2 linked regions of the Actinocorallia herbida genome follow. The protein of the gene in region 2 interacts with the protein of the main gene of each other region in a pairwise test. Links are inferred from orthologs where the notes say so. Each region holds a gene or a part of one and is shown on either strand. Other genes may lie near its edges.

Evidence for each region.
Region 1: the proteins of nth (region 2) and aceE interact in binary tests that used the Escherichia coli proteins (3 or more experiments, as listed by UniProt). The link is inferred for Actinocorallia herbida from one-to-one orthologs.

Annotation. Positions count from the first base shown.
Region 1 is NZ_RJKE01000001.1:7,594,141-7,597,818, forward strand. What follows is about bases 90-3,455. They hold aceE (pyruvate dehydrogenase (acetyl-transferring), homodimeric type), read right to left. Parts: upstream 3,062-3,455; coding sequence 290-3,061; downstream 90-289. Other genes in these bases: EDD29_RS34615 (sulfotransferase family protein), read left to right, coding at 90-153; EDD29_RS34625 (secondary thiamine-phosphate synthase enzyme YjbQ), read left to right, coding at 3,301-3,455. Outside these bases: more of EDD29_RS34615, read left to right, coding at 1-89; more of EDD29_RS34625, read left to right, coding at 3,456-3,678. UniProt on the Escherichia coli protein: Component of the pyruvate dehydrogenase (PDH) complex, that catalyzes the overall conversion of pyruvate to acetyl-CoA and CO(2).
Region 2 is NZ_RJKE01000001.1:9,349,291-9,352,389, forward strand. What follows is about bases 246-3,032. They hold nth (endonuclease III), read left to right. Parts: upstream 246-1,162; coding sequence 1,163-1,903; downstream 1,904-3,032. Other genes in these bases: EDD29_RS42665 (oleate hydratase), read left to right, coding at 246-940; EDD29_RS42675 (histidine kinase), read left to right, coding at 1,999-3,032. Outside these bases: more of EDD29_RS42665, read left to right, coding at 1-245; more of EDD29_RS42675, read left to right, coding at 3,033-3,099. UniProt on the Escherichia coli protein: DNA repair enzyme that has both DNA N-glycosylase activity and AP-lyase activity. The DNA N-glycosylase activity releases various damaged pyrimidines from DNA by cleaving the N-glycosidic bond, leaving an AP (apurinic/apyrimidinic) site.

The sequences.
Region 1 (3,678 bases), 1.8 Mb from region 2 along the record:
TCGGCCAAGGCGGTCACCCACTACCTGGCGACGGCCGCGGCGATGCGGCGCAGCCGGATGGCCCGGGAGGCCAAGGACGCGGTGCGCAGGCTGCGCGAACACGGCGACCTGGCCTGCCGGCTCGACCAGGACGTGCTGGTGCTCGGCCGCTGACGTCACCAGGCCCGCTGTGGGCCGTACAGACCGCGGGACAGTCCCCGGGAACACCGGAGGGGGCCGGACGGATCCGGCCCCCTCCTTGGCGTTCAGGCCCGTGCAGCGCCACTGTCGGCGCCGCGGAGCCGCCTTCTCAGGCCGCGCCGCCCGACTCGGCCGGGGCGTTGGCGCCCGAGACCGCCGCGACGCCCTGGTCCAGGCCGTAGCGGGCGATCGCCTGCTGGAGCACCTCGTGCTTCAGCTCGCCGCGCTTCACCAGGCGGGTGAGCACCTGGAGCACGATCGACTGGGCGTCGACGTGGAAGAAGCGGCGGGCCGCGGCGCGGGTGTCGGAGAACCCGAACCCGTCGGTGCCGAGCGAGGTGAAGTCACCCGGGACCCACGGCGCGATCTGGTCCTGCACCGCGCGCATGAAGTCGCTGACCGCGACGATCGGGCCCGGGACGTCGGCCAGGCGCCGCGTCACGAACGGGATCAGCTGCTCGCGCTCGGGGTTGAGCAGGTTGAAGGTGTCGCAGTTCATCGCCTCGCGGCGCAGCTCGGTCCAGGACGGCACCGACCACAGGTCCGCCGACACGCCCCAGTCCTCGGCGAGGATCCGCTGGGCCTCGACGCCCCAGGGCCCGGCCACGCCGGACGAGAGGATCTGCGCCTTGGGCGCCTCCGACCCGAGGTCCGGTCCGTCGGCGAACTTGTACAGGCCGCGCAGCAGGTCCTTGACGTCCAGGCCGGCCGGCTCGACGGGCTGTACGTAAGGCTCGTTGTACAGCGTCAGGTAGTAGTTGATGTCCTCGCCCAGCGGGTGCTCGGGGGTCGCCGAGTACATCCTGCGGAGCGCGTCCTTGACGATGTGCGACAGCTCGAACGACCAGGACGGGTCGTAGCTGACCGTCGCCGGGTTGGTCGAGGCCAGCAGGTGCGAGTGCCCGTCGGCGTGCTGGAGGCCCTCGCCCGTCAGGGTCGTGCGGCCCGCGGTGGCGCCCAGCATGAACCCGCGGCCCATCTGGTCGGCCATCGCCCACATCTGGTCGCCGGTCCGCTGCCACCCGAACATCGAGTAGAAGATGTAGATCGGGATCATGTGCTCGCCGTGCGTGGCGTAGGCCGTGCTGGAGGCGATCAGCGACGCCATGGAGCCGGCCTCGGAGATGCCCTCGTGCAGGATCTGGCCCTGCTCGGACTCCTTGTAGGACAGCATCAGCTTGCGGTCGGCCGACTCGTACGTCTGCCCGTGCGGCGAGTAGATCTTCGCCGTCGGGAACATCGCGTCCATGCCGAAGGTGCGGGCCTCGTCCGGAATGATCGGCACGAAGCGCTGGCCGATGTTCTTGTCCTTCATGAGGTCCTTGAGCAGGCGGACGAAGGCCATGGTGGTGGCCACCGACTGCTTGCCCGAGCCCTTGCGCAGCTCGTCGTACGGCGCGTCGCCGGGCAGGGTGAGCGGCTTGGCGCGGTTGATCCGCTTCGGCAGGAAGCCGCCCAGCGCGGCACGGCGCTCCTGCATGTACTGGATCTCTTCGGAGTCCTGGCCCGGGTGGTAGTAGGGCGGGAGGTCGGCCTCGAGGGCCGAGTCCGGGATGTCCAGGTAGAGACGGTCCCGGAACTCCTTGAGCTCGTTCTTGGTGAGCTTCTTCATCTGGTGGCTGGACATGCGGGCCTCGAAGTCGGGTCCGAGGGTCCAGCCCTTGATGGTGTGCGTCAGGATCACGGTCGGCTGGCCGACGTGCTCACGCGCTGCCTTGAAGGCGGCGAAGAGCTTGCGGTAGTCGTGGCCGCCGCGCGAGAGCTTGGTGAGGTCGTCGTCGCTCAGGTGCTCGACGATCTTGCGCAGCCGGGGGTCGTCACCGAAGAACTGCTCGCGCGTGTAGGCGCCGGGCTCGACGGTGAAGGTCTGCATCTGGCCGTCGGGGGTGTTGTTCATCTTGTTGACGAGCACACCGTCCACGTCCTTGGCCAGCAACGGGTCCCAGTCGCGGCCCCAGATGACCTTGATGACGTTCCAGCCGGCGCCGCGGAAGTAGGACTCCAGCTCCTGGATGATCTTCCCGTTGCCCCGGACCGGCCCGTCGAGCCGCTGGAGGTTGCAGTTGATCACGAAGGTGAGGTTGTCCAGCTCCTCGCGGGCGGCGAGGCCGATCGCGCCGAGCGACTCGGGCTCGTCCATCTCGCCGTCGCCCAGGAAGGCCCAGACGTGCGAGCGGGAGGTGTCCTTGAGCTCGCGCGAGAGCAGGTAGCGGTTGAACCGCGCCTGGTAGATCGAGTCGATGGCGGTGAGGCCCATCGAGACGGTCGGGAACTCCCAGAAGTCGGGCATGAGCCGCGGGTGCGGGTACGACGACAGACCGCCGCCGGGGTGCGAGACCTCCTGGCGGAACCCGTCGAGCTGCTGCTCGCTCAGTCGGCCCTCGAGGAACGCGCGCGCGTACACGCCCGGGGCCGCGTGGCCCTGGATGAACACCTGGTCACCGGACTCGCCGTGGTCCTTGCCGCGGAAGAAGTGGTTGAAGCCGACCTCGTAGAGGGAGGCGGCCGAGGCATAGGTGGCGATATGGCCGCCGACACTCAGCTCCGGACGGTTCGCCCGGGAGACCATGATCGCGGCATTCCACCGGATATAGGCCCGGATGCGACGCTCGATGTGCTCGTCGCCGGGGAACCAGGGCTCCTTCTCCGGGGGGATGGTGTTGATGTAGTCGGTGCTGCGCAGGCCGGGCACCCCGACCTGCTGTTCCCTGGCTCGCTCAAGCAGCTTGAGCATCACATAGCGGGCCCTGGTACGGCCCTCGGTCTTGATGACCGTGTCCAGTGATTCGAGCCACTCCCTGGTCTCGTCCGGGTTGATGTCCGGGAGCTGGCTCGGCAGGCCGTCGCTAATGATCGAGAAGCGTTGGCGTCCGGAAGGCACTGGTGTCCCCTTGTCACGCGGGTACATCGGCTGTTTGTCGACGTTCAGTGCCCATCCTGCCGCCGCCGGAGCGCCATCGCATCTCTACTGCCCGGTAACAAGACGCAGGTCACAGCACTGTCAGACCCCATGTTAGGCCGGTCAGGGTGCAGGTAAACACACCGTGTCGGCGCTGCGTGACGAGAAAGCGGCAAAGCCTTCCCCGGCCCGTATTGGTCTACACCTGTGATGATCCTCTCATGAAGACGACTCTCCTCTCGGTGACCACCGGACGCCGCGACACCGTTCACGACATCACCGGCGAATGCCGCGATTTCATCAGCGGCGAAGGCGACGGGCTCCTGCACGTCTTCGTCCCGCACGCGACCGCCGGGATCGCGGTCCTCGAACTCGGCGCCGGCAGCGACGACGACCTGCTCGCCGCGCTCCGCGACCTGCTCCCGGCCGACGACAGGTGGCGCCACGCCCATGGCACCCGGGGCCACGGCCGCTCCCACGTACTGCCCGCCCTCATCCCGCCTTATGCAACGATTCCCGTTATCGGGGGAAGACTTGCCCTCGGCACCTGGCAGTCGATCGCCCTCGTCGACATCAACGTCGACAATCCCGACCGGAAC
Region 2 (3,099 bases):
GCCCATCCACCGCTGGCTGGAGGGCAAGGGCGTCCGCACCGAGTTCGGGACGACCGTCACGGACGTGCGCTTCGCCGACGCCGCCTGCCGACGGGTGGCCGCGCTCGAGGTGACGCGCGGAGGCGAGACCGCTCTGATCGAGGTGGACCCCGCCGACAGGGTGTTCCTCACCCTCGGCTCGATGACCGCCGACACCGCCTACGGCGACCGGGACACCGTGCCGGAGTTGATCCGGGACAAGCGCGACGGATCGTGGCGGCTGTGGGAGCGGCTCGCCGCCAAGGCCCCCGACTTCGGTCGTCCCCAGGCGTTCAGCTCCTCGGTGGACGAAAGCAAGTGGGAGTCCTTCACCCTCACCTTGCACGGCCCCGCTCTGCTCGACCGCATCACCGCCTACACGGGCAACGTCCCCGGCTCGGGCGCTCTGGTGACGTGGAAGGACTCGTCCTGGCTGCTGTCCATCGTGGTCCCCGCGCAGCCGCACTTCCGGGACCAGGACCCGGACACGTACACGCTGTGGGGTTACAGCCTGTTCGGCGACCGTCCCGGCGACTACGTGGGCAAGGCCATGGACGACTGCACGGGCGCGGAGGTCCTCGACGAGCTGCTCGGCCACCTCGGCTTCGACGACATCGCCGACGAGGTGCGCCGGACGACGCGGATCACGACGGTCCAGATGCCCTACATCGATTCCCAGTTCATGCCACGGGCCGTGCGCGACCGTCCGTACGTGATCCCGAAGGGCGCGCAGAACTACGCGTTCCTGGGCCAGTTCACGGAGGTCCCCGAAGGCGTCGTCTTCACTGTGGAGTACTCCGTGCGCACCGCCATGATCGCCGTCTACCACCACTACGGGATCACCAGGCCCATCCCGCCGATGTACCACGGCCTCACCGACCCCAAGGTCGCGTTCACGGCTCTGCGCACCGCCCTGGGCTGACCGGAAGGCCGATGATCACGTTCCCTTGCGGGCGCGGCCGCCACCGCCGCGCGATTCCTGTGCGGGGAGGGCCGAGGTCTCCTGGGCGCCGCCCCGCCGATCCGCCGGCGCCGAGTCCGGGCCGCGAGGCGGGTTCGTGCCGCAGGACCGGACGCTCGCCGCCTGAGCCGCGGCTCCCTGGAGAAGGCGCAGGGACAGGGCCGGAGGTCCTACCCTGGCGCTATGGCGACGCAGGTGACCTCCCGGCAGAGGGCGAAGCGGTTCCAGGACGAGACACGGCTCGGCCTCGTACGGCGCGCCCGGCGGATGAACCGGACGCTGGGCGCGACCTACCCGGACGCGCACTGCGAGCTGAACTTCACGAACCCGTTCCAGCTCCTGGTGGCCACGGTGATGTCGGCCCAGACGACGGACTCCCGGGTGAACCTGACCACCCCCGCGCTGTTCGCCAAGTATCCGACCCCGGACGATCTCGCGGCCGCCGACCCCGAGGACGTCGAGACGATCATCAAGCCGACCGGTTTCTTCCGCGCCAAGACCAAGTCGATCATGGGCCTCTCCGCGGCGATCCGCGACAGGTTCGACGGCGAGGTCCCGGGCCGCCTCGCCGACCTCGTCACCCTCCCCGGTGTCGGACGCAAGACCGCCAACGTGGTCCTCGGCGACGCGTTCGGGGCGCCGGGGCTGACGGTGGACACGCATTTCGGGCGGGTCGTGCGGCGGTTCGGGTGGACGGAGGAGGACGATCCGGTCAAGGTCGAGGCCGAGATCGCCGGGATGTTCCCGAAGAAGGACTGGACGCTCCTGTCGCACCGGCTGATCTGGCACGGGCGGCGTCGCTGCCACGCCCGTCGGCCCGCCTGCGGGGCCTGCCCCCTCGCTCAGGACTGCCCGTCCTTCGGCCTCGGCCCCACCGATCCGGAGGTCGCCCGCAAGCTCATCCGCGACCGTTCCTTCGCCTGACGGGGCAGGGCTAGGATCCTCCTGCGCTCGTGGGGGGATGTCGGGATCCAGTGGCTTTCAGGGGACGTGTCGGCGGTGCCGCGGCTTCCGCGCGGGTGACCGTCGTCCTGGTGCTGCTGAGCTTCTGCGCCGTCTATGTGCTGGCCGCCCCGAGCCGCGCACCGGGCGCGTGGGGCGCCGCGCTCGCCATCGCCGCCGTGCTGGCGCTCTTCGTGCTCCAACTACGGCACGTGCTCTACCGATGGCCGGGGCCGGTGCCCTTGGCGCTCCAGGTGGTCCTCACCTTCACCGCCGTGCTTTGCCTCGACGTTTCCGTGGGACTCTTCGGCCTCCTCGCGGGTTCCCTGCTGCTCACCGAAGGCCGCGCGGCGAAGGCCGGGGCGCTGCTGATGGCCTCCGCCGCCTTCCCCGTGGCGGCCCTGCGCAGCGGCGTCGGCGCCACCGCGCTGGACTCGGCGGTCACCGCGGCGATCATGGCCCTCGTCGTCTACGGGCTGACCCGCCTCGCCGCCCAGGTCGAGGCGGTCGCGGCGGCCCGGCTGACCGCGGCCGGCAACGCCGCCGCGGAGGAGCGCCTGCGCATCGCCGAAGAGCTGCGCGGACGGCTCGACGCCGGGCTCGCGGCACTCGCGCGGGAGGCGGCGCGGCCCGGGCCGACCGCGGCCTCGCTCGGCGCGCTGCTCGCCGACGCGCGTGCCGCCCTCGCGGCGGTCCGCACGACGGCCGCGGAGTTCCGCGGCCTCTCACTGGCCCCCGAGGTGTCCGCGGCCCGGACGCTGCTCGCCGCCGCGGGCATCGAGGCGCGGGTCGGCGTGGGCCACACCGAGCCGCTCGGCGCGACCGGGTCCCTCTTGGCCGCCGCCTTGCGCGAGGCGGTCACCCGGGTGGTCGCCGAGGGCACCGCCCGGGTCTGCGCCATCGAGACCGAGCACCGCGACGGTCGCGTCGTCCTGCGGGTGAGCGACGACGGCGTCCGCGCCGCGGAAAGGCCCGCGAGCGCCCTCGACGGGCTCGCGGAACGGCTCCGGAAGGCGGGCGGGACCCTTACCTCGGAGCTGGGCGCCGACGGCCGGTTCACGGTGGAGGCGTCCGCTCCCGTCACGGAGGGGGCGCTCCCGTCCGTCGACCGTGCGTCCGCACGGCTTTCGGTGGTGCTGCTGGCCACCGTCCTTGTGGGGTTCTGCTTCAAGGGGCTC